Regions from separate parts of the Allobosea sp. 05T433 genome, predicted to be linked through region 1. Evidence: predicted binding sites of a transcription regulator. Region 1 holds the regulator's gene; each other region holds the start of a gene.
What was found. Region 1 encodes LexA, which represses DNA repair genes until DNA is damaged. Its sites were predicted from a motif close to TGTTCNNNNTGTGTTCNG; they were not measured.
Positions count from the first base shown of each region.

Region 2: a site for LexA is predicted at 4,982-4,999, ahead of AC1DGP_RS01410 (PA0069 family radical SAM protein). Genes of this name have one in related genera too.
Region 3: a site for LexA is predicted at 6,136-6,153, ahead of AC1DGP_RS24570 (DNA recombination protein RmuC). Genes of this name have one in related genera too.

Region 1 covers NZ_JBFTKS010000011.1:124,513-134,585, reverse strand. Annotated here, with positions in the region: gene trpD (anthranilate phosphoribosyltransferase) at 1-601, shown strand, start outside; gene trpC (indole-3-glycerol phosphate synthase TrpC) at 609-1,418, shown strand; gene moaC (cyclic pyranopterin monophosphate synthase MoaC) at 1,415-1,903, shown strand; gene AC1DGP_RS17210 (molybdopterin molybdotransferase MoeA) at 1,900-3,111, shown strand; gene lexA (transcriptional repressor LexA) at 3,193-3,897, shown strand; gene AC1DGP_RS17200 (ComEC/Rec2 family competence protein) at 3,891-6,128, opposite strand; gene gltX (glutamate--tRNA ligase) at 6,287-7,705, shown strand; gene gltA (citrate synthase) at 7,975-9,264, shown strand; gene AC1DGP_RS17185 (Bug family tripartite tricarboxylate transporter substrate binding protein) at 9,390-10,073, shown strand, end outside.
Region 2 covers NZ_JBFTKS010000001.1:308,174-318,246, forward strand. Annotated here, with positions in the region: gene AC1DGP_RS01390 (demethoxyubiquinone hydroxylase family protein) at 1-553, opposite strand, end outside; partial or broken gene mutY (A/G-specific adenine glycosylase) at 646-1,716, shown strand; gene AC1DGP_RS01400 (DNA methyltransferase) at 1,697-2,881, opposite strand; gene rnhB (ribonuclease HII) at 3,072-3,683, opposite strand; gene AC1DGP_RS01410 (PA0069 family radical SAM protein) at 3,735-4,925, opposite strand; gene AC1DGP_RS01415 (glycosyltransferase family A protein) at 5,053-5,541, shown strand; gene ypfJ (KPN_02809 family neutral zinc metallopeptidase) at 5,644-6,525, opposite strand; gene cydB (cytochrome d ubiquinol oxidase subunit II) at 6,635-7,639, opposite strand; gene AC1DGP_RS01430 (cytochrome ubiquinol oxidase subunit I) at 7,653-9,083, opposite strand; gene AC1DGP_RS01435 (uracil-DNA glycosylase) at 9,234-10,046, opposite strand.
Region 3 covers NZ_JBFTKS010000021.1:35,452-45,524, reverse strand. Annotated here, with positions in the region: gene lptC (LPS export ABC transporter periplasmic protein LptC) at 1-490, opposite strand, end outside; gene AC1DGP_RS24605 (ribonuclease D) at 699-1,313, opposite strand; gene AC1DGP_RS24600 (DUF805 domain-containing protein) at 1,502-1,927, shown strand; gene dapE (succinyl-diaminopimelate desuccinylase) at 1,924-3,126, shown strand; gene AC1DGP_RS24590 (hypothetical protein) at 3,196-3,783, shown strand; gene truA (tRNA pseudouridine(38-40) synthase TruA) at 3,791-4,528, opposite strand; gene fmt (methionyl-tRNA formyltransferase) at 4,585-5,514, opposite strand; gene AC1DGP_RS24575 (peptide deformylase) at 5,550-6,068, opposite strand; gene AC1DGP_RS24570 (DNA recombination protein RmuC) at 6,185-7,369, shown strand; gene AC1DGP_RS24565 (OsmC family protein) at 7,370-7,879, opposite strand; gene AC1DGP_RS24560 (ABC transporter ATP-binding protein) at 7,977-8,759, opposite strand; gene AC1DGP_RS24555 (ABC transporter permease) at 8,772-9,599, opposite strand; gene AC1DGP_RS24550 (aliphatic sulfonate ABC transporter substrate-binding protein) at 9,629-10,073, opposite strand, start outside.

The sequences.
Region 1 (10,073 bases):
CACGGAGCGCTGCATCGCCGAGGCCGGCGTCGGCTTCATGTTCGCGCCGACCCATCACGCCTCGATGCGGCATGTAGCACCGGTGCGCACAGAACTCGGCACCCGCACCATCTTCAACCTGCTCGGGCCGCTCTCCAACCCGGCCGGTGTCAAGAGGCAGCTCGTCGGCGCCTTCTCAGAGACCTGGCTCGAGCCGATGGTGCGCGTGCTGTCTGCTCTGGGCTCCGACCGCATCTGGGCCGTGAACGGCTCTGACGGCCTTGACGAGATCACCACCACCGGGCCGACCCGCGTCGTCGCGCTCGAAAAGGGCAAGATCGAGAGTTTCTCGATCAGCCCGGACGATGTCGGCCTGGCCCGTGCAAAGCCCGAGGATCTGCGCGGCGGTGAACCGGCGCAGAATGCCGAGGCGCTCCGCGCGGTTCTCGACGGCAAGAAGACGCCCTTCCGCGATATCGCGGCCTTCAATGCCGCCGCCGCGCTCGTCGTGGCCGGTCAGGCCGGTGATCTGCGCGACGGCCTCACCCGCGCGACCTCGGCGATCGACAGCGGCAAGGCCAAGGCGACGCTGACCGCACTTATCGCCAGCTCGAACGCGTGAGGACGTCATGAGCGACATCCTCGCCCGCATCGAGGCCTATAAGCGCCAGGAGATCGCCGCTGCCAAGGCCGCGGTTTCCCAGGCTGAGATCGAGCAGCGCGCCCTGGCTGCCGGCCCCGTGCGTGGCTTCACGGCCGCTCTTGCCGCGAAACACGCGGCCGGCAAGCCTGCATTGATCGCTGAGATCAAGAAGGCCAGCCCGTCCAAGGGGCTGATCCGCGCCGATTTCGACCCGCCATCGCTGGCACGCGCCTATGCCGATGGCGGCGCGGCCTGCCTGTCCGTACTGACCGATGCCCCCTCTTTCCAGGGACAGCCGGAATTCCTGCAGCAGGCGCGCATGGCAAGCGGCCTGCCCGCCCTGCGCAAGGATTTCCTCTATGACCCCTATCAGGTCTTCGAGGCTCGCGCCTGGGGCGCCGACTGTATCCTGATCATCATGGCCGGCGTCGATGACGGGACAGCCCGCGCGCTGAACGAGGCGGCAAAGTCACTCGGCATCGACGTGCTGGTCGAGGTTCACAACGAAGCTGAGCTCGATCGCGCCCTCGAGCTCGACAGCCCCTTGCTCGGCATCAACAATCGCGACCTTCGCAGCTTTGCCGTCGATCTCGCCGTCACCGAGAGACTTGCACCGCGCGTCCCCGCGGACCGCATCATCGTTGGCGAGAGCGGCATCTTCAGTCATGCCGACATCGCACGGTTGCAGCGCGCCGGCGTCAACACCTTCCTCGTCGGCGAGAGCCTGATGCGGCAGGACGATGTCGCCGCTGCGACCCGTGATCTCCTGACCGGTTCTGCGCGCAGCGCAGCATGAGCAAGCTCAGCCATCTCGACGCCAGCGGCCAGGCCCATATGGTCGATGTTGGCGACAAGGAGGAGACCTCGCGCATCGCTGTCGCCGAGGGCTGTGTCGTCATGCAGCCCGGGACCCTGGCGATCGTGCGCGATGGCGACGCCAAGAAGGGCGACGTGCTTGGCACGGCGCGCCTGGCTGGAATCATGGCCGCCAAGCGCACGCATGAACTGATCCCGCTCTGTCACCCGCTGCTGATCAGCAAGATCAGCGTCGACCTCACCCTGGACGAGACATTGCCCGGGGTGCGCGTGAGCGCTGAGGTCAAGATGAAGGGACAGACCGGCGTCGAGATGGAGGCGTTGACCGCTGTCGGCGTCGCCTGCCTCACAGTTTACGACATGGTCAAGGCGGTCGACCGGGCGATGCGGATCGAAGGCATCAGGCTCGTCCACAAGTCAGGTGGAAAATCCGGCACCTTCGATCTCCCGGAAACTGCGCGATGAGCCTCACGCCCGTCCCCGTCGCCCTGAAGGCGCTAATCGACAGCGTTCCGGCACCGACACCATCAGAAACCCTGCCACTCGCACAATGCGTAGGGCGCGTGCTCGCCGCCGACCTGCAGGCGCTTCGGACCCAGCCCCCCTTTGCCAACTCCGCAATGGACGGATACGCCGTTCGCGCAGACGATATTGCGCCGGCAAATGAATTGCGTGTCATCGGCGAATCGGCTGCCGGTCGTTCCTTCTCAGGGATGGTCCGCTCCAATGAGGCTGTTCGCATCTTCACCGGTGCTCCGATTCCGGAGGGCGCCGATACGATCTTGATTCAGGAGAATGCGGACGGCGTCGGCACTGCGACGATCCGCGTGCGCGAGGGCGCCGAGCGCGGCAAGTTCGTTCGTCAGGCAGGATTGGACTTCTCCGAGGGCGAGGTGTTGCTTCTCGCCGGCAGCCGGCTCGACAGTGCGAGCCTCGGCCTCGCGGCAGCCATGGGCCACCCCATGCTCACTGTGCGTCGCAAGCCACTGGTCGCGATCCTCGCGACTGGCGACGAACTGGTCCAGCCCGGCGAGCCGGTTGGACCCGACCAGATCGTCGCGTCCAACAGTTTTGCGCTCGCCGCGCTGGTCGAGCAGGCCGGCGGCACGGCGCTCGATCTCGGGATTGCCCGCGATGATCATGCCGATCTCGCCGACAAGATTGGCCAGGCACGGAAGGCCGATGCCGATGTGCTGATCACCCTCGGAGGAGCCTCGGTAGGTGAGCACGATCTCGTCCAGGCAGCGTTGATCGGTCAAGGCATGGCGCTCGGCTTCTGGAAGATCGCCATGCGGCCGGGCAAGCCGATGATGATGGGCCGCCTCGGCCGCATGGTCGCGCTCGGCCTGCCCGGAAACCCCGTCTCGTCCATCGTTTGCGGACATCTCTTCGTCGTGCCCCTGCTCAGGACCCTCCTGGGCGTACCGGAACCGGAGCGCGATCTGAGTGAGCCTGCAATCGTCGGAAGAAATTTGCCGGCAAATGATGAGCGGCGAGACTATATGAGGTCGGAACTGACGCTCACTCCGGAAGGATGGCTGGCAACGCCCTTCGCCAAGCAGGATTCGTCGATGCTGGCCACTCTTGCCCGCGCCGACGCGCTACTCATTCGCGAATCGTTTGCTGCGCCGGCAAACAAAGGCGACAACTGCCGGATCATCCGCCTACGCTGAGCGCGCTTGCGGAACACAACGCGAACCTGTATGGTGTTCGTGCTTTGTTTCGATTCCATACAAAGAGCGCCGGCGGGAACCATGCTGACACGCAAACAGTTCGAACTGCTTCGTTTCATCCAGGAACGCCTGCGCGAGACAGGGGTGCCCCCCTCCTTCGACGAGATGAAGGACGCGCTCGATCTGCGCTCCAAGTCCGGTATCCATCGCCTGATCATGGCGCTGGAGGAGCGCGGGTTCATTCGCCGCCTTCCCAATCGAGCCCGAGCGCTGGAGATCATAAAGCTGCCCGAAGGGGCCGGCGGCCCTCAGGCGACGCGCGGACGGTTCAGCCCCTCCGTCGTCCAAGGGGGGCTTGGCAAGGTCCGGCCGATCGCACCGCCCCCGGACGAAGATGTGCGCTCCACGGTTGCGATTCCGGTCATGGGGCGGATTGCCGCCGGTACACCGATTTCCGCCATCCAGAGCCGCAGCCATACCGTGGCACTGCCTGCCGACATGCTTGGCCCCGGTGAACATTTTGCCCTCGAGGTTCGCGGCGACTCGATGGTGGAAGCCGGCATTCTCGACGGCGATACGGTGGTGATCAAGCGTCAGGACACGGCCAATACCGGGGATATCGTCGTGGCTCTGATCGATGACGAGGAAGCAACGCTGAAGCGACTGCGCAAGCGCGGCTCCTCGATCGCGCTCGAGGCTGCCAATCCCGCCTATGAGACAAGGGTGCTGGGACCGGACCGCGTCAAGATTCAGGGCCGCCTGGTCAACCTGATGCGGCGCTACTGAAGCGGCTCGTGTTCTTCGACAGCCGCCAGCGGCAAAGCCGGCGTGCTTGCAGGCCGCTCCCGCTTGCGGCTCCAGGGACGATCGACACCATCCTGCTCTGATAGATGGGCGCGCCAGCCGCCCTTGTTGCCGACAAGGGCGGTCGCGCCATCGCGCGACAATGCCCTGCGGTCGATCAGTCGTGCTGCGCACGGAGCGTTCCACGGAATCGGCGTGATGACCAGATCGGCGCGCCGACAGTCCTCGACGATGGCCAGGCGATCACGTGCAAAGGCAACGCTTCGTCCATCCTTGCTGCGGACGACACAACCCAACGTGTCGCAGGCCGCGCCTTCCCGCAGGCTGTTGTCGTCAGTCCGGCGATTATCGCCATCTGCGTTCAGCCATTGCTGCAGCACGAAGCGGCTCGGTTGCCCCGCCAGGATCATGCGACCATCGCCCCCGCGGACCAGGATGCCGGAACCATCGCGTTCGATCAGGATGTCGGGCCTGTCGGGCTTCGCTGCCACGAGCAGTCCCGCGATCAGGGGGGCGACGGCCAGGAAGCGCAGCGGTGTCGTCCAGAGCGTGATCCAGAGAAGCGCAGCGGCAAAGCATGCGAGCGCCGCGGCCCCGAATGCAGGAATGATCACCGCGGAGTGGTCGAATCCCGCAACCCAGCGCGCGGATTGCAGCACATAGTCCGAAGCGACTCCCATGAGCGCCCAAGCCGGCCAATCCAGGCCGAAGGGATAGGCGAGCACGCCGAAGACAGCGGCAGGCATGACGATCAGGGAAACGAAGGGCAAGGCGAGCGCATTGCCGAGCAGACCGAAGGGGTTGAAGGTCTGGAAGTGATAGGCACCGAACGGTGCGGTTGCGACCGTCGCCAGCACGGTCGTGACCGTGAGCCCGACCACCGCGATCCAGATCGGCCGTAGCGGCCAAGGCAGGTTCGCCGGCGCCTCGGAGTGGCCGCGATCCTCCCAGCGCTCGGCAAAGGCGATCAGCGCCGCGACAGCGCCAAAGGACATCTGGAAGCTTGGACCAAGCAGCGCGTCAGGCTCGCGCAGCAGAACGATCATCGCAGCGAGAGCCAGATTGCGCATGCTGAGCGCCGGGCGATCGACGAGAATCGCACCGAGCATGACCAATGTCATGATCAGCGAGCGCACCGTCGCGACCTCGGCTCCCGAGAAGATGCAATAAGCCGTGGCGCCGAGCATCGCGGCCAGGGCGGCGAGTTTCTTTATGGGCCAGCGCAATGCCAGCGTTTGCGATAGCGCCAGCAGGCCACGGACCAGGCCGAAGATCGTGGCGGAGGCCAGCACCATGTGAAGGCCCGAGATCGAGATGATATGATAGATTCCGGCCGCGCGGAGGTCGATATTGGTCGCCTCCGTGATGAGGCCGCGCTTGCCAGTAACCAGCGACGCCGCCATCGCGCCAGCCTGCCCTCCCCCGATCCCGGCGATGCGCTCCGTCAGGGCATTGCGCGCCCGGTCGACCGTCGCGCGTATCTGAAGCTCGAGCGGTGGCTGCAAGGGTGGTGGGGCGAGCGTGATCTTTCCGGGGATGGTCCCGACTGCACCAAGCCCTCGGAAGAAGGCGTCGCGCCCGAAGTCGTAGCCACCTGGTCGCACTGGACCGGGCGGCGGCAGGAGGCGCGCGACGGCAGCGATGTGATCGCCCGGCGAAACCGAACCACCTTTGACGTTGACCCGAACCCGCCGTGGCAGGCGTTCAGGCTCCACCCCGGCAATGCCGGTCACCAGGATCACGAGGCGCGCGCCGGCGTCGCGCGCCTCGACCGATTCGACAAAGCCGGTGAGTTGTCCCACGCGCATTCGATCGAGCATCGGTGCTGCGATCGTCGCCGTGCGCCAGGCCGCGGCACCAAAGCCGGCGAAGATGGCAGCAAGGCCGACGCAAGCGAGCATGACCGGGCGTCGGGCGCGCGACAGCGCTGCCATCGCAGCGGAGACGCCAAAGCCGGAGAGCGGGACCCAGAAGGATGGCTCGCGATCAGCCGCGAAATAGAGCAGAATGCCGGCTCCCATCAGCACCGGCAGCCAGAGAAACAGCCTTCTTCGTCCGGCCTCGATCGCGATGGCGCCCAGGAAGCGCGCGCGCCATTCGGCGAGAAACAACCGAATGGCAGCGTCCTGAAACCATATCTCGGGAATGCGGAATGGTACGGCGCGAACACGCGCGCCGCGCAGCCGGCTCGGGTCTGGCGGCGCCTCGCGCATAGGCCGTCCCTCGGTCAGCCAACCAGATGCGATCTTGCGCTTAACGTCGGCCCCATCAGCATGTTACAGGGGCGGCGTCGGTTGTCATGTCCCTTCGACGTCTTGTTCCTCTGCCGCTCTGTCGGCCTCATTTCCCGTCCTGCCGGAGCCTGCCTTTCATGAGTGATGCGGTCGTTACGCGCTTCGCGCCGTCTCCAACCGGATTCCTGCATATCGGCGGCGCGCGTACCGCGCTGTTCAACTGGCTCTATGCCCGTCGCCATGGCGGCAAGATGCTGCTGCGCATCGAGGACACCGACCGCGAACGCTCGACCGAGCCGGCCATCGCGGCGATTCTCGACGGCCTGTCCTGGCTTGGCCTCGATTGGGACGGCGAGACCGTCTACCAGTTCGCCCGTGCGGCCCGGCACCGCGAGGTCGCCGAGCAGATGCTCGCCGCCGGGAAGGCCTATTATTGCTATGCGACACCGCAGGAACTCGAGGAGATGCGCGAGAAGGCGCGCGCCGAGGGCCGTCCCATGCGCTATGACGGACGCTGGCGCGATCGCGATCCGGCAACCGCGCCGGCCGGCGTGAAGCCGGTCATCCGCCTGCGCGCGCCGCAGACCGGAGAGACGGTGGTCGAGGACGAGGTGCAGGGCCGCGTCGTCTGGCAGAACGAGAATCTCGACGACCTCGTGCTGCTGCGTTCCGACGGCAACCCGACCTATATGCTCGCTGTCGTCGTGGACGACCATGACATGGCCGTGACCCATGTCATCCGTGGCGACGACCATCTCACCAACGCCGCCCGCCAGACCCAGATCTACCAGGCGATGGGCTGGCGCGTGCCGAGCATGTCGCATATCCCGCTGATCCATGGGGCGGACGGCGCGAAGCTCTCCAAGCGCCATGGTGCGCTCGGTGTCGATGCCTATCGCTCCATGGGCTATCTGCCGGTGGCCCTGCGCAACTACCTCCTCCGGCTGGGCTGGAGCCATGGCGACCAGGAGATCTTCTCGACCGAAGAGATGGTCTCGCTGTTCAATCTTTCCTCGATCGGCCGTTCCCCGGCACGCTTCGACTACGCGAAGCTGGAGAGCCTGAACGGGCTCTACATGCGCCAGTCCGATGATCGTGACCTGCTTGATGCACTGAAGAGCATCTTGCCGGAAATCGGCCCCGCGCACGGCCTCGGCCCCGAGCTCGATCCGGCTCTCGAAGCCAAGCTTCTTGCTGCGATGCCGGGATTGAAGGAGCGAGCCAAGACGCTGATCGAGCTGCTCGACAGCGCCTCCTATCTTTTTTCCAAGCGTCCGCTCGCACTCGATCAGAAGGCGGCGACGCTGCTGGACGAGGGCGCCCGCCAGCGCATGCCCAGCCTGGCAGAGAAGCTTGCCGCGGTGAACGACTGGACACCGGCTCCGCTCGAGGCCGCGGTCCGGGCCTTCGCCGAAGAACATGCCCTCAAGCTCGGACAGGTGGCGCAGCCGCTGCGGGCCGCACTCACCGGACGGAGCCAGTCGCCCGGCCTGTTCGATGTGATGGCGGTGCTCGGCCGCGAGGAAACGCTCGCTCGTCTCAGCGATCAAACGTGATCAAAGGCGGGGCAGCCCCGCCTTTGTGATTGGTTGAACCCCAAGGGCAAATGGGCTAGTGACGCCCCATATGCCGAGGGTGTCCGAAGCGGCGCCCCGGTATGAATATTGCTTTAATATCAGTCGGATGTACCTTCCTTTGCCTGCAATCCCGTCACATGGCCGTTACGCAGAGCCACTCGGATGATGATTGCCGTTCCGGCACCCATTCGTGCCGGCTCGGATGGAACGAAGATTGATCAGCAGCGAGCCTGAAAGGATCGGTATCGATGAGCGGAACCAACAGCCAGCTGAGTGTGGACGGCAAGACCGTCGACCTGACGGTCAAGACCGGATCGATCGGCCCATCCGTCATCGACATCAGCAAGCTCTACGCACAAACCGGGATGTTCACCTATGACCCCGGCTTCACCTCGACCGCGAGCTGCGAGTCGGAGATCACCTATATCGATGGCGACGAGGGCGTTCTGCTCCATCGCGGCTATCCAATCGAGCAGCTTGCCGAGCATGGCGACTTTCTCGAGACCTGCTATCTCTTGCTTTACGGAGACCTGCCGACCGCGGCGCAGAAGGCGGATTTCGACTACCGCGTGACGCGCCACACCATGGTGCACGAGCAGATGGCCCGCTTCTTCCAGGGCTTCCGACGCGATGCGCATCCGATGGCGGTGCTGGTGGCCTCGGTCGGCGCGATGTCGGCCTTCTATCACGACTCGACCGACATCTCGGACCCGCAGCAGCGCATGATCGCGTCGATGCGGATGATCGCCAAGCTGCCGACGCTGGCTGCGATGGCCTTCAAGTACACGATCGGCCAGCCCTTCGTGTATCCGCTGAACTCGCTGGACTACACCTCGAATTTCCTGCGCATGTGCTTCGCGGTGCCGGCGGAGGAGTACAAGGTCAATCCGGTCCTGTCGCGCGCGCTTGACCGCATCTTCATCCTGCACGCCGACCACGAGCAGAACGCCTCGACCTCGACCGTGCGTCTTGCCGGTTCCTCGGGCGCCAATCCCTTCGCCTGCATCGCAGCCGGCATCGCCTGCCTCTGGGGCCCTGCGCATGGCGGCGCCAACGAGGCGGCCCTCAAGATGCTCGAGGAGATCGGGTCGGTCGACAACATCCCGAAATACATCGCCAAGGCGAAGGACAAGAATGATCCGTTCCGCCTGATGGGCTTCGGGCACCGCGTCTACAAGAACTACGACCCGCGCGCCAAGATCATGCAGAAGACGACGCATGAGGTGCTGAACGAGCTCGGCATCAAGGACGATCCGCTCCTCGATGTCGCGATCGAACTCGAGCGCATCGCGCTCAGCGACAGCTACTTCATCGAGAAGAAGCTCTATCCGAACATCGATTTCTATTCGGGCATCACCTTGAAGGCGATGGGCTTCCCGACCTCGATGTTCACCGCGCTCTTCGCACTCGCCCGCACCGTCGGCTGGATCGCGCAGTGGAAGGAAATGATCGAGGATCCGTCCCAGCGGATCGGCCGCCCGCGCCAGCTCTATACCGGCTCGCCGAAGCGCGATTACACGCCGATCGGCCGTCGCTGAGAACAATCTGACACAGTCTTTATGACGCAGGTCGAACCCCACCGGATTAAACAATCCGGTGGGGTTTATCATATGGTGCGCTGCCATAACCTCGCGTTTCGCAGAGCAATGACGGGAAACGCCAGATGGACCGCCTCACGACACCGAACCGCCGCGCCTTCATCGCTGGGGCCGGGGCATCCGCCCTCGTAGCCGGCAGCGGGCCCGCGCGGGCTCAGAACTTCCCGACCCGGCCGATCATGCTTGTCGTGCCGTTCGCAGCCGGCGGCTCGACGGATATCGTTGCCCGCCTCGTCGGGGCAAAGATGGCGGATTCGCTCGGCCAGCAAGTGGTGATCGAGAACCGCGCCGGCGCAGGCGGCAATGTCGGCTCGACCGCGGTCGCTCGCGCCGCACCCGACGGTTACACGGTGCTGATGGGCACGATCTCGACCCATGCCCTCAATCCCGCGATCCTCAAGGTGGTGACGTTCGATCCGGTCAAGGATTTCACGCCGATCTCCCTGCTGGCCGTGGTGCCCAACGTCATGGTCGTGCACCCGAGCTTTCCGGCCAAGACGGTCCAGGAGGTCGTCAAGGTCCTGAAGGACAATCCCGGCAAATACTCCTACGCCTCATCGGGAGTGGGTACGCCGCTGCATCTTTCGGGCGAGCTGTTCAAGTCGCTGGGCGGCGTGAGCATGAACCATGTGCCCTATCGCGGCGCTGGCCCGGCTCTGAACGATGTCGTGGCTGGCGCCGTGCCGATCATGTTCGACAACCTGCCCTCCTCCGCGCAGTTCATTCGCAGCGGCCAGCTCCGCGCGATC
Region 2 (10,073 bases), on a different contig from region 1:
CCCCCCAAGTCGATAGCCAGATCAGAATTTCGGTCACCATCGCAATGGCGGATTGCAGCATGGTCTGCAGCGAGTGTCTTGCTTCGCTGCCGAGCTGCATTTCGGCATGATGAAGATGCGCCAGCTCTTCCTCGCGGATGCTGTTGATGACGGCGTGGAGATCGGCGTCTCGGCCCTGTAGGAAATGCATTTGTTCATCGAGATGACGGTGTACGGTCTCTTCCACCGCTGCGGTGCAAACCCAAATCGCGCGTCGCCCCATCAATGCCGTCATCAAGCCGAGCAGCGAGCCACCGAGACTCCACAGCTTCATGATCCGGCAGGGACGTGAACCGCGTGCCGGCATGGCCGCATAGAACCTGGCGCAATGGTCGATTTCGTCGGTGAGCATCTGCTGCAAAGCCGGGACGATGTCGGGCGTGAGCCGCTTCGCCACTGCGATCTGCGCGGAGTAGATGCGGATCGCGCCGTATTCCCCGGCATGGTTCACGCGCACGATCCGCTTGATCGTGAGGGCGTCGCGGGGTGAAGGGCTCTCCGGCGATATGGTCATGTGATCGCGGGAGCTCAATGACGTTAGCATCTTGGACGTTAGCATCTTGCGGCTGGGGGACGGCACGCTAAACCGGGGACATGACCCTCGCAATGCGCGCCCCTGCTGCGACTGCCGCCGATCTCCTGGACTGGTACGATCGCCACCGCCGTGTCCTGCCTTGGCGTGCCTTGCCCGGCGAGAGGGCCGAACCCTATCGCGTCTGGGTCTCAGAGATCATGCTGCAGCAGACCACGATCGCGGCGGTGAAGCCCTATTTCGAACGGTTCATGGCACGGTTCCCGACGGTTGGGGCTCTTGCCGACGCGCCGAGCGAGGAGGTCATGCAGGCCTGGGCCGGCCTCGGCTACTACTCGCGGGCTCGCAATCTGCATGCTTGCGCCAAAGCGGTCTCGGCGCTGCACGCGGGTCGCTTTCCCGATACCGAGGAAGGCCTGCGCGAACTGCCGGGCATCGGAACTTATACGGCAGGCGCTGTCGCAGCCATTGCCTTCAACCGGCCGGCGGTTGCGGTTGACGGCAATGTCGAGCGCGTCATGACCCGTCTCTTTGCAATCGAGGATGCTTTGCCGGGGGCCAAGCCCTTGATCAGGGAGCGCACCCTGGCCCTGTTGCCGTCGGAACGACCGGGCGATTACGCGCAGGCACTGATGGATCTCGGCGCCACGATCTGCACGCCGCGCTCGCCAGCCTGCGGCATTTGTCCGTGGCAGGCGCCGTGCGTCTCACGGGCGGCGGGGACACAGGAGACCTTTCCGCGGAAGGCGGCGAAGAAGACTGGGGCAACCCGCTACGGGGCTGCCTTCGTGCTGCTGCGCGAGGATGGCGCGGTTCTGCTGCGGACGCGGCCGGCCAAGGGGCTGCTTGGAGGCATGGCGGAGGTGCCGACCGGTCAATGGAGCGCGGATTACCGCCTCGCTGACGCCTTGCAGGATGCTCCGCTTCCGGCGCAGTGGCGCAGGCTGGCAACGCCCGTTCGCCATGTCTTCACCCATTTTCCGCTGGAGCTCACGGTCCTTGTCGCGCGTGCCCCGCGGGCGACGCCGGCGCCGCAAGGCTCCCGCTTCACCCCGCTGGCGCGGCTCCGTGACGAGCCGTTCCCGGCGGTCTTCCTGAAAGCGCTCGAGGCAGGGCTCGAGGCGCTCAGGCCGCTGCCATCTGCGCCCTGATCTCGCCGCGCAGTGAATCGAGCAGCGTCAGCCCTTCCGGGCGCTCGACATGCCAGAAGGTCCAGCCATTGCAGGCGGGTAACCCCTGGGCCAGCGCTCCGACCTTGTGGATCGAGCCGACAGCCGGGCCAAGCAACAGCGTGCCATCGGCCCGGATCGTCGCCTTGTGGCGGCGTTTCTCGTCGACGACACTCTCACCGGCCTTGACCAGCCCGGCCTCGACCAGGCTGAGGAAGGGCACGCGCGGTTCGCTGCGCTTCGAAGGCGCGGTGGAGAACGATTCGGGCGGCAATGGCTGGACAGCGGCGATGCGCTTGCGCGCCGCCTCGGCATAGACCGGGTCGCGTTCAAGGCCGATGAACCGCCGACCGAGAGCCTTCGCGACGGCACCCGTGGTGCCGGTGCCGAAGAACGGATCGAGGATCACGTCGCCGGGGTTGCTAGCCGAAAGCATGACGCGGGCCAGCAGGGCCTGCGGCTTTTGAGTCGGATGCACCTTGGCGCCGGACGCGTCCTTCAGACGTTCCTCGCCGGTGCAGAGCGGCAGATACCAGTCCGAGCGCATCTGCAGGTCGTCATTGCCGCCCTTCAACGCCTCGTAATGGAAGGTGTATTTCGAGCTTTCGCCGCGCGCCGCCCAGATCAGTGTTTCATGCGCGTTGGTGAAGCGCCGGCCGCGGAAGTTCGGCATCGGGTTGGCCTTGCGCCAGACGATGTCGTTCAGCATCCAGAAGCCGAGATCCTGCAGGATCGCGCCGACGCGGAAGATGTTGTGATAGGAGCCGATCACCCACATTGCGCCGTCCGGCTTCAGCACCCGCCGGCAGGCGGTCAGCCAGGCTCGCGTGAAGGCGTCATACTCGGCGAAGGAGGCGAACTTGTCCCAGTCGTCGTCGACGGCATCGACGAGGCTGTCGTCAGGCCTGCGGAGATCGCCGCCAAGCTGAAGATTGTAGGGTGGATCCGCGAAGACGAGGTCGACGCTTGCCGGAGGCAGGCGGTCGAGCGCGGCGATGCAGTCGCCGACGACGACCTGATCGAGCGGAAGATCAAATGAAAGGCTCGAAGCCTTCATCCGAGACTGCAGCGCAGGCCGTCCGGTACGCGAAACCTGAATCCGGACGGCGGCGCTGGCAGTCCCGGTACGCGAGGTACCCATGACGCCGAACCATTTACGCAACTTCAACAGTCGCGATCTTGGGGGAGTCAGGGTAAAAGCCGGGTTTCCGGGTTGAAAAAAATGCGTCTCGTTTTGGGGCTGCAGTTTTTGCCTAGTGCATTGGCAAACCAGCTGAATCCGGATCGGGTGTTAAGAAACGGCTAACGTGTCGCGGGCATCGCACAACCGCTCAGCGCCGCCAGACGCCCTTGATCGGCGCGAAGGAAAAACGGTGCTCCGGGCACGGGCCGTGGGTCTGTATCGCGGCGCGATGCGCGGCCGTGCCATATCCGGCATGCCCGGCAAAACCATAGGCCGGATAATGCGTCGCCAGGCGCGCCATCATCCGGTCGCGGGTCACCTTTGCGATGATCGATGCGGCCGCAATCGAGGCCACGCTGCCGTCGCCCTTGATGATCGCATCGCAGGGGCAGGGCAGAGTGGGAGGGTCGTTGCCATCGACCAGCACATGCCGCGGCTGGACAGGCAGACCGGCAACCGCGCGCTTCATGGCGAGCAGCGTCGCCTGCCTGATGTTGAGCGCGTCGATCTCCTGCGCTGTGACGCTGCCGATCCCGATACCGAGCGCGGCTTTGGCGATCTCCCCGAACAGCGCTTCGCGCCTTGCGGCGCTGAGTTCCTTCGAATCGGCGAGGCCAGCCGGAATCAGGCCGGGGTCGAGAATGACGGCAGCCGCCACCACTGGCCCGGCCAGCGGCCCGCGTCCGACCTCGTCGACGCCGGCCAATGGCCAGAATCCTTGCTCAATTGCGTGCGCCTCGCGGCTGAAATCGGCGGCCATGCCCGGTCCAGGAAAGAAATCGTTGCCGGGCTTATGCCGGAAGGCCGTCGTCTAGAACAGGCTGAGCTGTGCCTTTTCCTTCTCCGGCTTCAGGAAGAGGTCGCTGCGCAACCGCAACCGCGTCGCGTTGAAGCCGAGGCGTTCGGCTGCCATTTCGAAGCGCCGCCCGATCATCCAGGCATAGGGACCGGAACCGACCTGACGCTGGCCCCAGGCCGAGTCGTAATCCTTGCCGCCGCGTGTCGAGCGGATCAGCGAAACGACATGGCGCAGCTTGTCTGGATGGTGGGTCAGGAGCCAGTCCTGGACGAGATCCTTCACCTCCAGCGGCAGCCGCAGCAGCACGTAACCGGCCTCGCGCGCCCCGGCGGCCTTGGCGGCGTCGAGGATGCGCTCGATTTCCTGCTCGTTGATCGCGGGGATGATCGGCGCGACCAGCACGGTCACCGGAATGCCGGCATCCGACAACCGCTTGATCGTCTCCAGCCGCTTCGCCGGCGCGGCGGCGCGCGGCTCCATGCCGCGCGCGATCTTGGGATCGAGCGTCGTCACCGAGATCGCGACCTTGGCGAGGCCCTGCGCTGCCATCGGCGCCAGGATGTCGATGTCGCGCTGTACCAGTGCCGATTTCGTGACGATGCCGACCGGGTGGCGGAAGCGCGCCAGCACCTCCAGGATCGAGCGCATGATCCGCAGCTTCTTCTCGATCGGCTGATAGGCGTCGGTATTGGTGCCGATCGCAATGGTGCGCGGCTGGTAGGACGGTGCAGACAATTCCTTCTCGAGCAGCAGCGCGGCGTCGGGCTTGGCTGTCAACTTGCTCTCGAAATCGAGCCCAGGKGAAAGCCCGAGATAGGCATGGCTCGGCCGCGCGAAACAGTAGACGCAGCCATGTTCGCAGCCGCGATAGGGGTTGATCGAGCGGTCAAACGAAATATCCGGCGAATCATTCCGCGTGATGATCGTGCGCGCTTTCTCGATCGCGACTTCGGTCTTGAAGGCTGGTAATTCGCCGAGAGAGCCCCAGCCATCATCTTCGGCGACGCGCTGCTCGGTCTCGAAGCGTCCGCCTGGATTGATCGTTGCCCCGCGCCCGCGCCGTCGTTCCGGATCGATGCGGTGGCCGGCATAGGCGAGGGGGTCAGCCGGAGCGACACGCGCGGATGCCGACAGGGTTTCGCCGTCATGCCGCCTGAGCGGCTGGGCTGCGATCGGTCGCGAACTGGGTCTGGCTTGCTGCATGGCGCTGAGCCGTTCCTGAGAGGGCCGTAAGAATCGGCGTTTCCGTGACCATCAATGTGAACATATAGGGAACAAAATGCAAGTGGCGGGATTGCGGCATGTTGCGCTGCGTCATAATCAATGGGCCATGCTTACAGCCGTCATCAGGGCCGACGGACCGGCCAGAGCACTCGCTGCGACTTTTTCCGCGCTGATCCCGGCCGTTGCCGAAGGTTTCCTCGGCCATGCCGTGGTCGTCGATGCGGATGGTGAGGGGGAGGTGGAACGCCTCGCCGATGCGACGGGTGCGACCTATGTCAGGGCGGCCGTGCCTGAAAGCTGGCATGCCGGTGCCGCGCAGGCGCGCGGCGATTGGCTGCTTCTGTTGAGCGCCGGGGACATCCTGCAGCCAAACTGGATTCAGGCGACCGAGCGCCATCTGCTGCTGGCGCCCGACAGGCCGGCCCTGTTGCCGCTGAGCGGGGTTGCTGCGGCGCTCAAGGAGCGCGCCGCGCTGTCATTCGGCCCGCGTCGGCTGCGGGCCGGCCTTGTGGTGCCGAAGGGGCTGGTTCTGGCCGGGCGGCTGAATGCCGCGCCGCGGCGTCTCTCGGTGCGCCGGGAGCGTGCCGTATCCTGAGACGCAAGGCATCGGCCCGAAAGGTGGATCGCGGTATTCGGGGAAAGCCGACGCAACCCCAGAAGGTGAGATCGGATCGGATACGAGATCGGGTCCGATGATCTAAAGCTGGTTCGTCCGGAAGGTATCGCAGCTTTGCAGCGAGCCGGACTTGAAGCCGGTCGTGAACCAGCGTGTGCGCTGCGCCGACGAGCCGTGGGTGAAGGAATCGGGCACGGCCACGCCTTGCGAGGCTTGCTGCCGCCGGTCATCGCCGATCGCCGCCGCCGTCCGCATCGCCTCGTCGACATCGCCCTGGTCGATTCGGCCCATCGCCTGGACATTATGCGCCCAGACGCCGGCGAAGCAGTCCGCCTGCAGCTCGACCCGCACTGACAGCGCATTCGATTCGCGCTCCGAGATGCGCTGTCGCAGCTGGTTCACCTTGGGCAGGATACCGAGCAGGTTCTGGATGTGATGGCCGACCTCGTGGCCGATCACATAGGCATAGGCGAAGTCACCACCACCGCCGAGCTTGCGCTGCATCTCCTGGAAGAAGGAGAGGTCGAGATAGACCTTCTTGTCTTCGGGGCAATAGAACGGCCCCATCGCTGCCTGTGCCGTGCCGCACCCCGAGCGATCGATGCGCGAGAACAGCACGAGCTTCGGCGGTTCGTAGCGGCGGTTCGCCTGCTGCGGCAGGATCTTGGTCCAGATATCCTCGTTCTGCGCCAGCACCGCCGAAACGAAGCGACCCATTTCATCCTGCGGCGGGCCTGAGGCCGGGCGGCTCTCCTGGGTCGGAGCACTGCGCCCGACCCCGAGCATTTCGGCGCCACCGATCAGGATGCGCGGATCGATCCCGAGAGCCCAGCCGACAAGGCCAAGCACGACCATAGTTCCGATGCCGACACCGCCGCGCCCGCCGGGAAGCCCCGCGAAGCCGCCGCCGCCATTGCGCCTGTCCTCGAGATTCTGGGACTGGCGATAATCTTCCCAACGCATGGCGGAGTCCCCGTCTAGTCCCGAGCAATCTCGTGGAGAGAGGCCCGGAACTCAAGCTATTCGTCAACCGGCTCGCGCGCGGGTGGTTCCCCAGGTTCTTCCTGTTACCTCAGTGATAGCCGCTGTCGGCCCTCACCTTGCCGCGGAAGGTCCAGTAGACGAAGGCCGTGTAGAACAGGATCATCGGCAGCAGGAAGCAGACGCCGATCAGGACGAAGATATGGGAGGACGGCGCTGCGGCCACATCCCAGATCGTCAGGCTCGGGGGCACCAGATAGGGATAGTTCGAGATCGCGAGTCCCAGGAAGCAGAGCAGGAAGATCGCGATGGTGAAGGCAAAGGGTGTGAATTCGTGCTGCCCGTGCAGCCGCTTCCAGACCATATAGCCGCAGAACGCCGTCAGGACCGGGAATGGCCAGAGCAGCAGCAGGTTGGACGGCGTGAACCAGCGTTCGGCGATGCGCGGATGTGCGTAGGGCGTCCACAGCGAGACGATCACAGCGAAAGCCATCAGACCGAGCAGGAGCCATTTCGCCTGGTGGCGTGCCCTGTCCGCGACGGCACCTTCCGTCTTGAAGACGAGCCAGGTCGCGCCGAGCAGCGCGTAGCCGACGACGACGCCGACCCCGCACATCACCGAGAACGGCGTCAGCCAGTCGAAGGGGCCGCCGGCAAACTCGCGGTTGCTCACGGTGATGCCCTGGATCAAGCCACCGAGCACGAGGCCCTGAGCGAAGGCCGCAAGGGTCGAGCCGAGCCAGAAGGCAATGTCCCATTTCCTGTGATGCGGCTTGGCGACCCAGCGGAATTCGAAGGCGACCCCGCGGAAGATCAGCGCCAGCAGCATCAGGATGATCGGTGTGTAGAAGGCCGGCATGATGATGGCGTAGGCGGTCGGAAAGGCGACCCAGAGGCCGCCGCCGCCGAGCACGAGCCAGGTTTCGTTACCGTCCCAGAAGGGCGCGACCGAGTTCATCATCTGGTCGCGTTCGCCCTCGTCCCTGGTCGTCGGGAAGAGGATCGCGATGCCGAGGTCGAAACCGTCGAGCACGACATAGAGCATCACGGCAGTACCGATCAGGACGGCCCAGATGACGGGGAGATACCATTCCATCTCAGCTCTCCCCTCAATTCGCCGGCTGGATCTTGTCGTCGCCGGGATGCCCGTCGCCGAACAGCACAGAGGCGTCATCCTGCGTCGCCTTGAGCGTCCGCTGCGAAGGCTGCTCCGGTGGGTCCGTGGCGAGGAGAGCGTCGGGGCCCTTGTCGATCAACCGGTTCATCAGCAGGATCCCGGCCGCAAAGACCACGGAATAGACGCAGACGAAGAGCGCGAGCGAGATTGCGACCTGCATCGCCGTCACCGGCGAGACGGAGTCGACCGAACGCAGCACACCCGTTGCGAGCCAGGGCTGGCGCCCGACCTCGGTCACGAACCAGCCGGCGAGGATGGCGACGAAACCGAGTGGCCAGGTGTATTGCGCCAGCCAGAGCCAACGTCGTGCTTCGAACACCTTGCCACGTGACCAGAGATAGGCACCGAGCCAGCCGAAGCCGATCATCAGGAAGCCGATGCCGACCATCAGCCGGAAGGCGAAGAAGGGAATCTTGACGGGCGGCCGGTCCTGCGGCGCGAAATCATTCAGGCCGGGAAAGAGAGCGCTCATGCTGCCATGGGTCACGAGGCTGGCGAGCCCGGGAATCGCGATTTCGTAGCGGTTGATGCCGGCCTTCTCGTCGGGCCAGGCGAAGAGAACCAGAGCGCCGGGCTTCGACGAATCCCAATGCGCTTCGATCGCTGCGAGCTTCGCCGGCTGGTATTTCGCCGTGTCCTCGCCGTGCTGGTGGCCGATGATGGCCTGGATCGGAGCCGTCAGGGCGATCATCAGGATCGCCATTCGCACCATCGTCCTGGCAGGCTCGATGCTCGTCCCGGCCAGGAGATGGCGCGCTCCCGTCGCCAGCACCACGAAGGCGGTGGTCAGATAGGCCGCCGTCATCATGTGCATGAAGCGCAAGGGGAAGGTCGGATTGAAGATGATCTGCAGCCAGTCGACCGGATAGGCGATGCCGTCGCGCATCTCGTGGCCGGTCGGATACTGCATCCAGCTATTGGCCGAGAGAATCCAGAACCCCGACAAGGCCGTTCCGGCGGCGACGATCACCGCGGACAGGAAATGCAGCCAGGGCGGAACGCGCTTCCAGCCGAACAGCATGACGCCGAGGAAGGAGGCCTCGAGGAAGAAGGCGCTCAGAACCTCGTAGCCGATCAGTGGACCGATGACGTTGCCGACCACCGTCGAGAACCGGCTCCAGTTCGTGCCGAACTGGTAGGACAGCACGATGCCCGAAACGACGCCCATCGCGAAGGAGACCGCAAAGATCTTGGTCCAGAACCGGGCGAGCAGGTGAAACTTGTCGTCGCCGGTCTTCAGCCAGAGGCCGAGCAATGTCGCGATATAGGCGGAAAGCCCGATGGTGAAGGCGGGGAAGACGATGTGGAAGGAAACCGTGAAAGCAAATTGAATACGCGAAAGCAGAAAAGCGTCGATTTCCATCGCAAGGCTCCGGCCGGCACGCCGCACGAGCGGCTTGAAACGACTCTGCCCGCACAGCATCGTCGCTGCGCGGCAATTTAGTCAAATCCGAAACTGCGCGAGGGGCCGGAATGTCGCAGAGGCAGGGCTGCGTTGTCGCAGGCGAATACTTTAGCTGGCTGCGTCGAGCGCTGTCCTGAGCGCCCGCATGTCGCGCCAGGCGAGGCGTTTCTGCAGGGGCTGGCGCAACAGATAGGCGGGGTGAAGCGTGGCGAGGGCGCGGATGCGCCTTGTGCCCATATCGTACTCGGTCCACTTGCCGCGCGAGGCGAGGATGCCGGTGAAGCCGAGCAGGCCCTGGGCAGAGGGGCCGCCGATGCAGACGAGGATATCGGGATTGGCGAGTTCGATCTGCCGCTGAATGAACGGCAGGCAGATCGCGACCTCCTGCGGCGTCGGCGTGCGGTTGCCGGGCGGACGCCAGGGCAGAAGATTGGCGATGTAGACATGTTCCTGCCGGTTGAGGCCGATAGCCGCCAGCATCCGGTCGAGCAACTGGCCGGAGCGCCCGACGAAGGGCAGGCCGAGCCTGTCTTCATCGGCGCCGGGGGCCTCGCCGACGAACATCACGCGCCCCTCCGGATTGCCGTCGGCGAAGACGAGATTCTTCGCGGTCGCCTTGAGCGCGCAGCCCTCGAAGCTGGCCAGTGCCTCCTTCAATTCGTCGAGCGTCTTGGCCTGCCCGGCCAGCAGGCGCGCGCTCTGCATGGCCTCGTCGGGCGCCGTTGCGTCGGCCGCGATGACGCGCGCGGCAGGAACCGCACGCAGAGGATTGCGGCGTGCTGCAGGCTGCGTGGCGGCAGCTTCGGCGGCCTGTGCGGATTCGGCGAAATGGTCATGCGGCGTCTCGTCGAGCATCTCGGTGACGCCCATCTCGGCGTACCAGGCAATGAGTTCGACGGGATCGTGGCCAGCAGGGATCATCCCGGCGTCTTAGCACGGTCCGGCGCG
Region 3 (10,073 bases), on a different contig from region 1:
TATCGCCCTCGACGGTGGTCGAACCGAGCAGAACCTTGACCGGCTCCCGCGATACGACGGTCCCCGCCTTGAAATCGATATCGGCGCTGCGCATCCGCATATCATAGCCGGACTCGGTACGGACCTTCACGTCATCGACCAGTTTCAGCTTCTCCTTCTGGGAGTTGAACAGGCCGGTGCGGGCGTTGACCGTGACCCAGCCCTCCTGCTGCATCTGAATCCTGGCTGTCATTGTCGACAGCTCGATTTCGGTCGGATTGCGAATGTCCTGCAGCGCTTCGAGCGCCGTCACCTCGTAGGGCCGGTTGTCCTTGCGATAGCCCGAGAGGCGCGGCGACTCCATCTTGACCTTGCCGCCCGAAATGCCGACGGAACCGATCGACACGCCGGAGACGCCAGACAATGGATGCAGGAACGGCGTCACGATCAGGCCGAGCACGGCCACGACCGCACCGACGGGAATCGCGCGGCGGAGGAAGCGGACGAGCATGGTGTGCCGCTGCGCTGCCTTGAACGCAGCGCGACGTCGACTCGCACGTTTCGATTCGGGGGCGGTCCAGTCGCCCGTTGTCATCGCCACAGTCATGCCCCGCGCAATGGCAGTCGCTAACGGCTTTTTCGTGTCAGCCGGCGAACGACCTGCGGGCCCCTACGCGCTTCGTTCGCGTGGAGACTGACGCAAGAAGACTTAGAATTTGTCAAGCGTGAGCGAAGATGTCGTTCTCGGCCCAGCCGGCAAGATCGAGCTCCGCGCGGAACGGAAGGAAATTGAAACAGGCTTCGGCGAGATGCGAGCGCCCCTCGCGCACCAGCATGGCCTCGAGCTTCTCGCGCAGGGCGTGGAGATGCAGCACGTCCGAAGCCGCATAGGCCAATTGTGCCTCCGACAGCGTATCGGCGCCCCAATCCGAGGATTGCTGCTGCTTCGACAAGTCGATGCCGAGCAGTTCCCTGACAAGGTCCTTCAGGCCGTGCCGGTCGGTATAAGTCCGCACCAGCTTCGAGGCGATCTTGGTGCAGTAGACCGGGCCGGTGGTGACGCCGAAGGCGTTCTTCAGAACGGCAACGTCGAACCGCGCGAAATGGAACAGCTTCAGCACGGAAGGGTCCGACAGCAGTCGGATCAGGTTCGCAGGCGCAGGACCGTCCCGAAGGATCTGGACCACATCGGCAGAGCCATCGCCGCGCGAGAGCTGGACCACGCAGAGCCGGTCGCGATGCGGGTTGAGACCAAGCGTCTCGGTGTCGATCGCAACGACGGAGCCCGGCAGGAAATCATCCGGCAGATCACCGCGATGCAGACGGATGGTCATGACAAGAACCTCACTGGGCCAAAACACGCGGGACAAGGCCCCTGCCGCAGCTAGCGGGCGCCGAGCCCACGTTCAAGCCTTTTCTGCGCGCCGGGATCGCCGCGGGGCCATCGCGTTAACGCATTCTTCACCCTGAGCTTCAGGGCTGAGGGCCGGCGTGAGACAGTCTCCGAAACGGAATCATCGCCTTGCCGCTTCTCACCCTCCTGACCGGCTTCGAGGGCCGCATCGGACGCCCCGCCTTCTGGTCGGGCACGGCCCTGGTTGCTCTCGCGCTCGTCCTCGCCGACATCGGCAGCGCTCGCCTTGGCGCGGAGCATGGCCCCCAGATCACGGCCTTTGCCGGGGCTTTCGCCCTGTTTCCCTGGTCGGCGCTTGCCGCCAAACGCGGCCGGGACCGCGGACGGCCGTGGTATTACGGGCCGACGCTGGTCATCGCGATCGTACTGTCCGGACTTGGCCCCGGCCATCTCGAAGCAGCAGCGGCCAAAACACTCGGCACCTTCTCCCTGCTGCTCTGGCTCGTTGCGCTGATCGATCTCGGTTTGCTGCCGGGCTGCATTGCGCCCGAGTCCGTTGCAGAGACAGAAGCGGGTGCTAAACCGGCGGAATGAAGCCGCTCCCTCCTCCACTTCCCTTCGACCCGCTCGATCCCGTCGCCCTGACGCAGGCGCTCGTGCGATGCCCCTCCGTGACACCAGTTGAGGGGGGAGCACTTGCTCTGCTCGACACCGTTCTGAGCGCGGCTGGGTACTCGGTCGATCGGCCGGTATTCAGCGAGCCCGACACGCCGGATGTCGAAAACCTCTATGCCCGGATCGGCACCGAGGGGCCCGTTCTGGTCATAGCCGGCCATACCGATGTCGTTCCCCCGGGCGACCTCGCGCAATGGTCGCGCGACCCGTTCTCCGGCCAGGTCGAAGACGGTGTCCTGCATGGACGCGGTGCCTGCGACATGAAGGGCGGGCTCGCCTCGATGATCTCGGCTGCGCTGCGCTTCCGCCGCGATTATCCGGATGCGCCGGGCTCGATCGCCTTTCTCGTCACGGGGGACGAGGAATCGGTTGCCGTCAACGGCACCGTCAAGCTGCTGGATTGGGCGAAGGCACGCGGCGAACGCTTCGACCATTGCCTGCTCGGCGAGCCGACCAACCCGGCGACGATGAGCGACATGATCAAGATCGGCCGCCGCGGCTCGCTGACCGGCCGGCTGGTCGTTCACGGCAAGCAGGGCCATGTCGGCTATCCGCACCTCGCAGACAATCCGATCCGCGGCATGGTGCGCCTGCTGGCAGCGCTCGATGCGACGCCACTCGATACCGGAACGGCCTATTTCGATCCGAGCAATCTCGAGGTGACCACTCTGGATGTCGGCAATCCCGCGACGAATGTCGTTCCAGCCCAGGCAAAGGCTGTCTTCAACATCCGATTCAACGATATCTGGACGCCAGAGAGCCTCGCCGCCGAGCTCGACCGGCGGCTGCGGGACGCTGCCGGCAACCAGGTGCGCTACGAGCTCGAAGTTCAGCCGACGAATGCGGTCGCTTTCCTGACCGAGCCGGGGCCGTTCGTCGCGCTGGTCGCCGATGCGGTCGAAGCCGAGACCGGCACGCGCCCGGCACTCTCGACGACGGGCGGCACCTCCGATGCCCGCTTCATCAAGAGCTATTGCCCGGTCGTCGAGTTCGGCGTGGTCGGCCAGACCATGCATCAGATCGACGAACGGGTCGCGGTCTCCGACCTGCTCTGCCTGGAACGGATCACGCACCGCCTGCTCGAAAGCTACTTTGCTGCAACGCAACAAGGCGCTTGACCCCAAACCGGATACGCCGTTTACTGCATTAGACGAAAGTCTAATGCCACGTATCCGGAGTACCCGGCCATGGCTCTTGCTGCCGATGACGTGCTGCGCTCGCTACGCGGTTCATGGCGCCTGATGACCGACGGCGCCGAGGCGCTGAAGGAACTCGATCTCAGCCGCGACGGGTTCTGGCGCTCCTTTGCCGCGCTCGTGCTCACCGTGCCAGCGCTGGTCGCGATCCTGGCGGCCGAACGGCAGATTGCCGGGCTGTCCAACGCCGGGAACATGTTCGATTCCCCCGCCCTCATTGCCCGCGTGCTGGGCGCCCAGTGCCTGGCGATCATCGCAGTACCGGCGCTGCTGATAGGCCTCGCCCCGAACCTCGCCCATTCGCCGCGGCTGACCAGTTTCGTCATCGCCTGGAACTGGGCCGGCATCGTCTCGGCCAGCCTGATGGCGGTACCCGCCACTGTCTTTGCAATCGGCTGGTCGAACCCCGCCATCGCGACGATGCAGGCGATCGCCTTCGCGGTCATCGTGCTGCGCCTTCGCTATTGCGTGGCGCGTGCCGCCTTCGGCGCGCAAGGCCATGTCGCGCCCGCAATCCTGCTGGCGAGCGTGATGGCCGACTATTCGATCATCCGCGTCTTCGGCCTGGCGGGCATCTGAGCCCGGCTCAGTAATCGACGCCGGCGAGATAGAGCCCGCAGGATGGAGCAAGCGCCGCGCATTGCGAGCGGTCGCGCGCGGCCAGCACCTTGCCGACCTTGTTTTCAGGCCAGCGCCCCGCTCCCACCATCTTCAGACAGCCGACCATCGAGCGGACCTGATGATGCAGGAAGGAGCGGGCATGGGCGTAAATCACGATCTCCGAACCCTCCCGCGTCACATCGAGCCGGTCGAGCGTCCGAACAGGCCCGTTCGCCTGACATTCGGCGGCCCGAAATGTCGTGAAATCGTGGTGACCGACGAGCGCCTTGGCAGCGCGGTCCATGGCTTCATGATCAAGTCTGAAGGGGACATGCCAGAGTCGGTCCCGATCGAGCGCCGGCGGTGCGCGTCGGTCGAGCATGCGGTAGATGTAATAGCGGCGCCTAGCCGAGATGCGCGCATCGAATTCGTCGGACACAGCCTCGGCGCTCAGAACCGCGACCGGGAGATGCTTCAGGCGGGCATTGCTCGCGTCACGCACGACATCGGTGCGCCACTCCTTGTCCAGAACGACATGGGCGACCTGATGCGTCGCATGGACGCCGGCATCGGTGCGCCCGGCGCAGTGCAGGCGGACGGCATGACCACAAAAGGCCTCGACCGCTTCCTCGATGCTCTGTTGAACCGACGGACCGTTGAGCTGACGCTGCCAGCCGGAGAACGGCGTTCCATCATACTCGATGACGAGCTTGTAGCGGGGCATCAGAATATGATGCCGAAAACTGGGAACCGAACTTTGGGCGACATCATGCGGGCGCCCTAGATCCGATGGCCGGGATCGAGCCGCGCGCCGCGCAGGAATTCGCTCCCGCTCATGGGCGCACGGCCGGCGCGCTGAACCTGAAGCAACCTCACTGCGCCCTCGGCGCAGGCGATCGTGCCCTCACCGTCCAGCAGCGTGCCCGGCTCGGCAGCGCCGCCAGCCAGCGCCGTACGCAGGATCTTGAGCCTCTCCGGCCCCTTTCCGAGATCGACCTCGGCAAAGGCGCCTGGAAAGGGCGAGAGCCCGCGCACGAGGTCATGGACCTGCTGCGCTGGACGCGCCCAGTCCAGCTTCGCCTCGGCATTGGCGATCTTGGCAGCGTAGGTCACCCCCTCGACGGGTTGTGGAGTGAACTGCAGCCCGCCACGCCCGAGCGCAGCCAGGGCGCGCACCATCAGGTCGGCGCCAAGCGAAGCCAGCCGATCATGCAGTTCGCCGGCCGTCATATCGGGGCCGATCGCAAGCTTCTCGACCATGCCGACCGGGCCGGTATCCAGCCCCGCCTCCATCTTCATGACGCAGATGCCACTCTCGGCATCGCCCGCCATGATGGCCCGCTGGATCGGGGCAGCGCCGCGCCAGCGCGGGAGAAGCGACGCGTGCAGGTTGAGGCAGCCCAGTTCCGGCAGATCAAGGATCGCCTGCGGCAGGATCATGCCATAGGCGACGACGACCGCGACGTCGGCCTGATGCGAGGCGATCACCTCGGCAGCTTCGTCGGTCTTCAACGTCTTCGGCGTGAACACCGGAATGCCGAAGCGCTCGGCGGCGCGATGCACCGGGGACGGCTTCAGATCGAGACCACGACCGGCCTGCGCCGGGGCGCGGGTGTAGCAACTCACAACCTCGTGGCCCTGGCCGATGATCTCGGTCAGGGTCGGCACGGCGAAATCCGGTGTGCCCATGAAGATGACGCGCAAACTCATGCGAACAGCGCCGCTTTCTGATCGATACGGATCATTCAGGCCGCGCTGTCGCGACGCGCCGCCTTGGCGAAACGCTTGGTGACACGCTCGCGCTTCAGCCGCGACAGGTGATCGATGAAGAGCACGCCATTGAGATGGTCGATCTCGTGCTGAAGGCAGGTGGCGAGCAGGCCGTCCGCCTCGATGTCCTGCACCTTGCCGTCGAGATCGAGATAGCGAACCTTCACCCGCGCCGGACGCTCGACCTCCTCGTAATATTCGGGGATCGAAAGGCAGCCTTCCTCATGGATGTTCAGCTCCTTGGAAGACCAGGTGATTTCCGGATTGATGAAGGTCATCGGCGCCTTCTCCTCCTCCGGCTTGGCGAGGTCGATCGTCAGCAGGCGCAGCGGCACGCCGATCTGGATCGCTGCCAGGCCGATGCCGGGTGCGTCATACATGGTCTCGAGCATGTCGGCGGCGAGCGCCTTGATCTCGGGCGTGACGGCCTCGACAGGTTTCGAGACCTGGCGCAGGACTGAATCGGGCAGGATGACGAGAGGGCGAATAGCCATAGGGCGCTCGAACCGGTTTTTCTTGCTGACGCCGCGGACATAAGCACTTGTTGGCGGGTGGTCAAACCGTTCCGCTTTCGTTCGGCATGCGCACGCGAATCGGCTAATCTGCCGTCATGAACGGAATTGCCTTCACGCTGCTCGAGCGGCCGGTCACCTGGAGCGAGGCCGCCCTTGCCTTCGCCGGTAGCAGCCTGTTTCTGCTTGTGCTCGTCGCGTTGTCGCTCTGGCGCAGTTCGCGCGGGCGAGCGATCGAGGCCGTCATCGCTGCCGAACGCGCCCGCGAGATGGACGACAAGGTCGCCGAGATGAACCGCATGCAAGCCGAGATGACGGGCCGGATGCAGACGATGGCCGAGATTCTCTCGACGCGGCAGGCCGACCTTGCCCGCCTCGTCGCCGAGCGGATGGACGGCCTGCGCCAGCAGGTCGGCTCCGGGCTCGAGCAGAACGTCAAGCAGACCACGGAGAGCCTCGGCAAGCTGCAGGAACGGCTTGCGGTCATCGACGCTGCCCAGAAGAACCTGACCGACCTGACCAGCGAAGTGGTGACCCTCAAGGACGTGCTCTCCAACAAGCAGGCACGTGGCGCCTATGGCCAGGGCCGGATGGAGGCGATCATCCGCGACGGGCTGCCCGCCGCCTTCTTCTCGTTCCAGCCGACGCTCTCGAACCGCAACCGGCCGGACTGCCTCGTCACCCTGCCAGGAGACGGGCGCGGCCTCGTCATCGACGCCAAATTCCCGCTGGAGAGCTTCACCATGCTGCGCGAAGCGCGTGGCGAGGAGGCAAAGAAGGCAGCGGGCGTGCGCGTGCGCGGCGATGTCGGCCAGCACGTCAAGGATATCGCCGAGCGCTATTTCGTGCCCGGCGAAACGCAGGACATGGCCCTGCTCTTCGTGCCGTCCGAATCGATCTATGCCGACCTGCACGAGCATTTCGACGACGTGATCCAGAAGGCCCATCGCTCCCGCGTCATGGTCGTGTCGCCGTCCCTGCTCGCCCTGGCGATCCAGCTGATGCAGTCGCTCATTCGCGATGCCCGCATGCGCGAGGAGGCTCGCGTCATCCAGACCGAGGTTGGCAGGCTCCTGACCGATGTCCGCCGGCTCGGCGAGCGGGCCGAGAAGCTCGACCAGCATTTTCGCCAGGCGCAGGAGGATGTCGCCGGCATCCGCACCTCGGCCGGCAAGATCACCAGCCGCGGCGACAAGATCGGCGCGCTCGAATTCGATGAGCCGGCGAAGAGCGAGCCGTCGCTACCCTTCGCCAAGGGGCTCGAGCTGAAGGCCGCCGAGTGATCAGCCGCGGTTGAGCACGGCCGAAAGCTCCGGCTTGACGTTCAGCGTCTGGAAGACGACGCAGTAGCGCTCGGTCAGCTTGAGCAGAGTGTCGAGCTTGTCCTGTGGGGCGTCGCTCTCGACATCGAAGGACAGGCGGATCGCCTTGAAGCCGACGGGCGCATCCTTGACGACGCCGAGCGTGCCGCGGAAATCGAGATCGCCCTCGGCCCTGACAGTTCCCTTCTTCAGTTCGATTTCAAGGGCGGTCGCGACCGCCTTCAGCGTGACGCCGGCGCAGGCGACCAGCGCCTCAAGCAGCATGTCGCCGGAGCAGAGCTCGGCACCGGTTCCGCCGGTCGCCGGGTGCAGCCCGGCCAGGGCGATCGCGCGGCCGGTCTCGACCTTGCAGGCGATATGCTGGTCGTCGAGTTCGCCACGGGCCTTCAGCGTGATCACCGCGGCGTCGGGCGCCTCGCGGTATTTGTCCTTGAGCGGAGCCTGGAGGGCGCGAAGCGCGGTGACGTCCATGGTTCTCAACCTTCTTCAGACGAGCGGCGATGTGCCGCCGTGATAAGCCTGTCGCCGACGCGGGGCCAGCCCCAACCCGGCATGGGCGTCTCGCGCCTCACCACCACATGCCTGCGGTCTCGGCGGCCTTGTGCTGATGCGGCTCTCCGTTCGCGAGGGAGCGATCGAGAGTGCGCAGGACCTCGCGCTTGCTCGCCTCGAAGGCTGGAGAGAGCCTGTCGCGCGGACGGGCGAGAGGATTGTCGAATTCATCGAAGATGCGGCCGGGGTTCGGCTGCATGACGATGATGCGATCTGCCAATGTCACCGCCTCCTCGACATCATGGGTGACCATGACGACGGTCGGCCGGCTCTCCTCCCAGAGCGCCAGCAGATGGCCGTGCAGGCTTGCCCGCGTCGTGGCGTCGAGCGCCGAGAAGGGCTCGTCCATCAAAAGCAGCTTTGGCCGTGTCACCAGGGCGCGCGCGATGGCGACGCGCTGCTGCTGCCCGCCGGACAGTTCGCGCGGCCAGCGCTTCTCGTAGCCGGCGAGCCCGACACGCACGAGCGCATTCGCGACCAGTCCCTCGCGTGCGAAGGGCGTCAGATGCGACAGGCCGAAGGAGACATTCTCGGAGACACTGAGCCAGGGGAAGAGGCGCGGCTCCTGAAAGATCACGCCGACATCGGCGCGTGGCGCCAGGATCGCCTCGCCGTCGAGGCTGACGCGGCCGGCGCTTGGTTGGTCCAGCCCGGCGACGAGCCGCAGTAAGGTGGTCTTGCCGCAACCGGAGCCGCCGACAAGCGCGAGGATCTCGCCGGCGGCCACGGTGGTGGTGACAGCAGACAGTGCTTGTGTGCCGTCGGCATAGGTTTTGGAGAGGCTGTCGAAGCTCAGCATCGAGGATGCCTTTCAGAGCTTGTCGCGACCCAGATCCTGCCAGGCGAGGAAAGGCCGCGTGATGGCGAGAAGCAGGCCATCCGCCAGTTTGCCGAGCACGGCGAAGGCGATGATGGCCGCGATGATGGTGTCGGGACGGCCAAGCTGCTGGCCGTCCACAAGCAGATAACCAAGGCCCTCGCTCGCTCCCATGATCTCGGCCGCAACCACGAACATGAAACCAAGGCCGAGGCCCGAGCGCAGCGCGGTGAACCAGGCGGGCAGGATCGCCGGCAGCAGCACCCGCCGCACCATGGCGAAGCGGCCGAGCCGGAAGACGCGCCCAACCTCGATGATCTTGCGATCGATCGAGAGGATCGCCGCCGCCACGCCGAGATAGACGGGGAAGAACACGCCAACGGCAATCAGCGCGATTTTCGACGCTTCGAAGATGCCGAACCAGAGGATGAAGAGCGGCACCCAGGCAATCGAGGGAATCGCTCGCAGAGCCTGCAAGGTCGGATCGAGCACGCTGCGCGCCAGAGGCAGGGCCCCCGTCAGCGCGCCGAGCAGCGTGCCGACAGCCGCTCCCAGCCCGAAGCCGGCGGCAACACGCCAGAGCGTGGCCGACGCATGGGTCAGGAGTTCGCCCGAGACGGCGAGTTGCCAGAGCGTCTTGCCGACCACGCTCGGCGGCGGCATCAGACGACCATTGGCCAAGCCGGCACCGACCAGGAACTCCCAGAGAGCAGCCAGAAGAAGCGGCAGCAGCAGGCCGGCCAAACCGAGGCCGCGGGGTTTCCGGAAGACATCCGGACGCCCCCTACCCTCGGCAACCGTATCGAGTCCCAGCGTGCTCATCGTTCCGGCTTGTGTCTGCTCGTCCGGGCTCAGTTATTGGCGGCAGCGAAGCGACGGTCGAGCAGGCTGTCGACCACCGCCTTGACGTCGGTCGTCGCCGGCAGGACGCCCGCCTCCTTGAGTGCGAGACCAGCAGCAAGGATGGTGTCGGCCTGGGCCTGCCCGATCGCGGAATGGGTCAGTTCGGTGCGGGTAAGCTGGCGCTCGATGACCGCGTCGGAGAGCTTGGTATAGTCGACGAGCACCTTCTTCAGCTCGGCCGGGTTGGCCAACGCATAGGCACGGGCCTCCTCGTAGGCGGCCAGCACCTTGCGGACCAGCGCCGGATGCTCGTTGGCGAAGGCCTCGCGGACATTCAGGATGCCCCAGGTGTTGTCCTCGGCCTTCCGGTGGAACAGCTTTGCACCGCTCTCGACCTCGGCTGCAGCCATCAGGGGGTCGAGCCCGGCCCAGGCGTCGACATCGCCGCGCTCA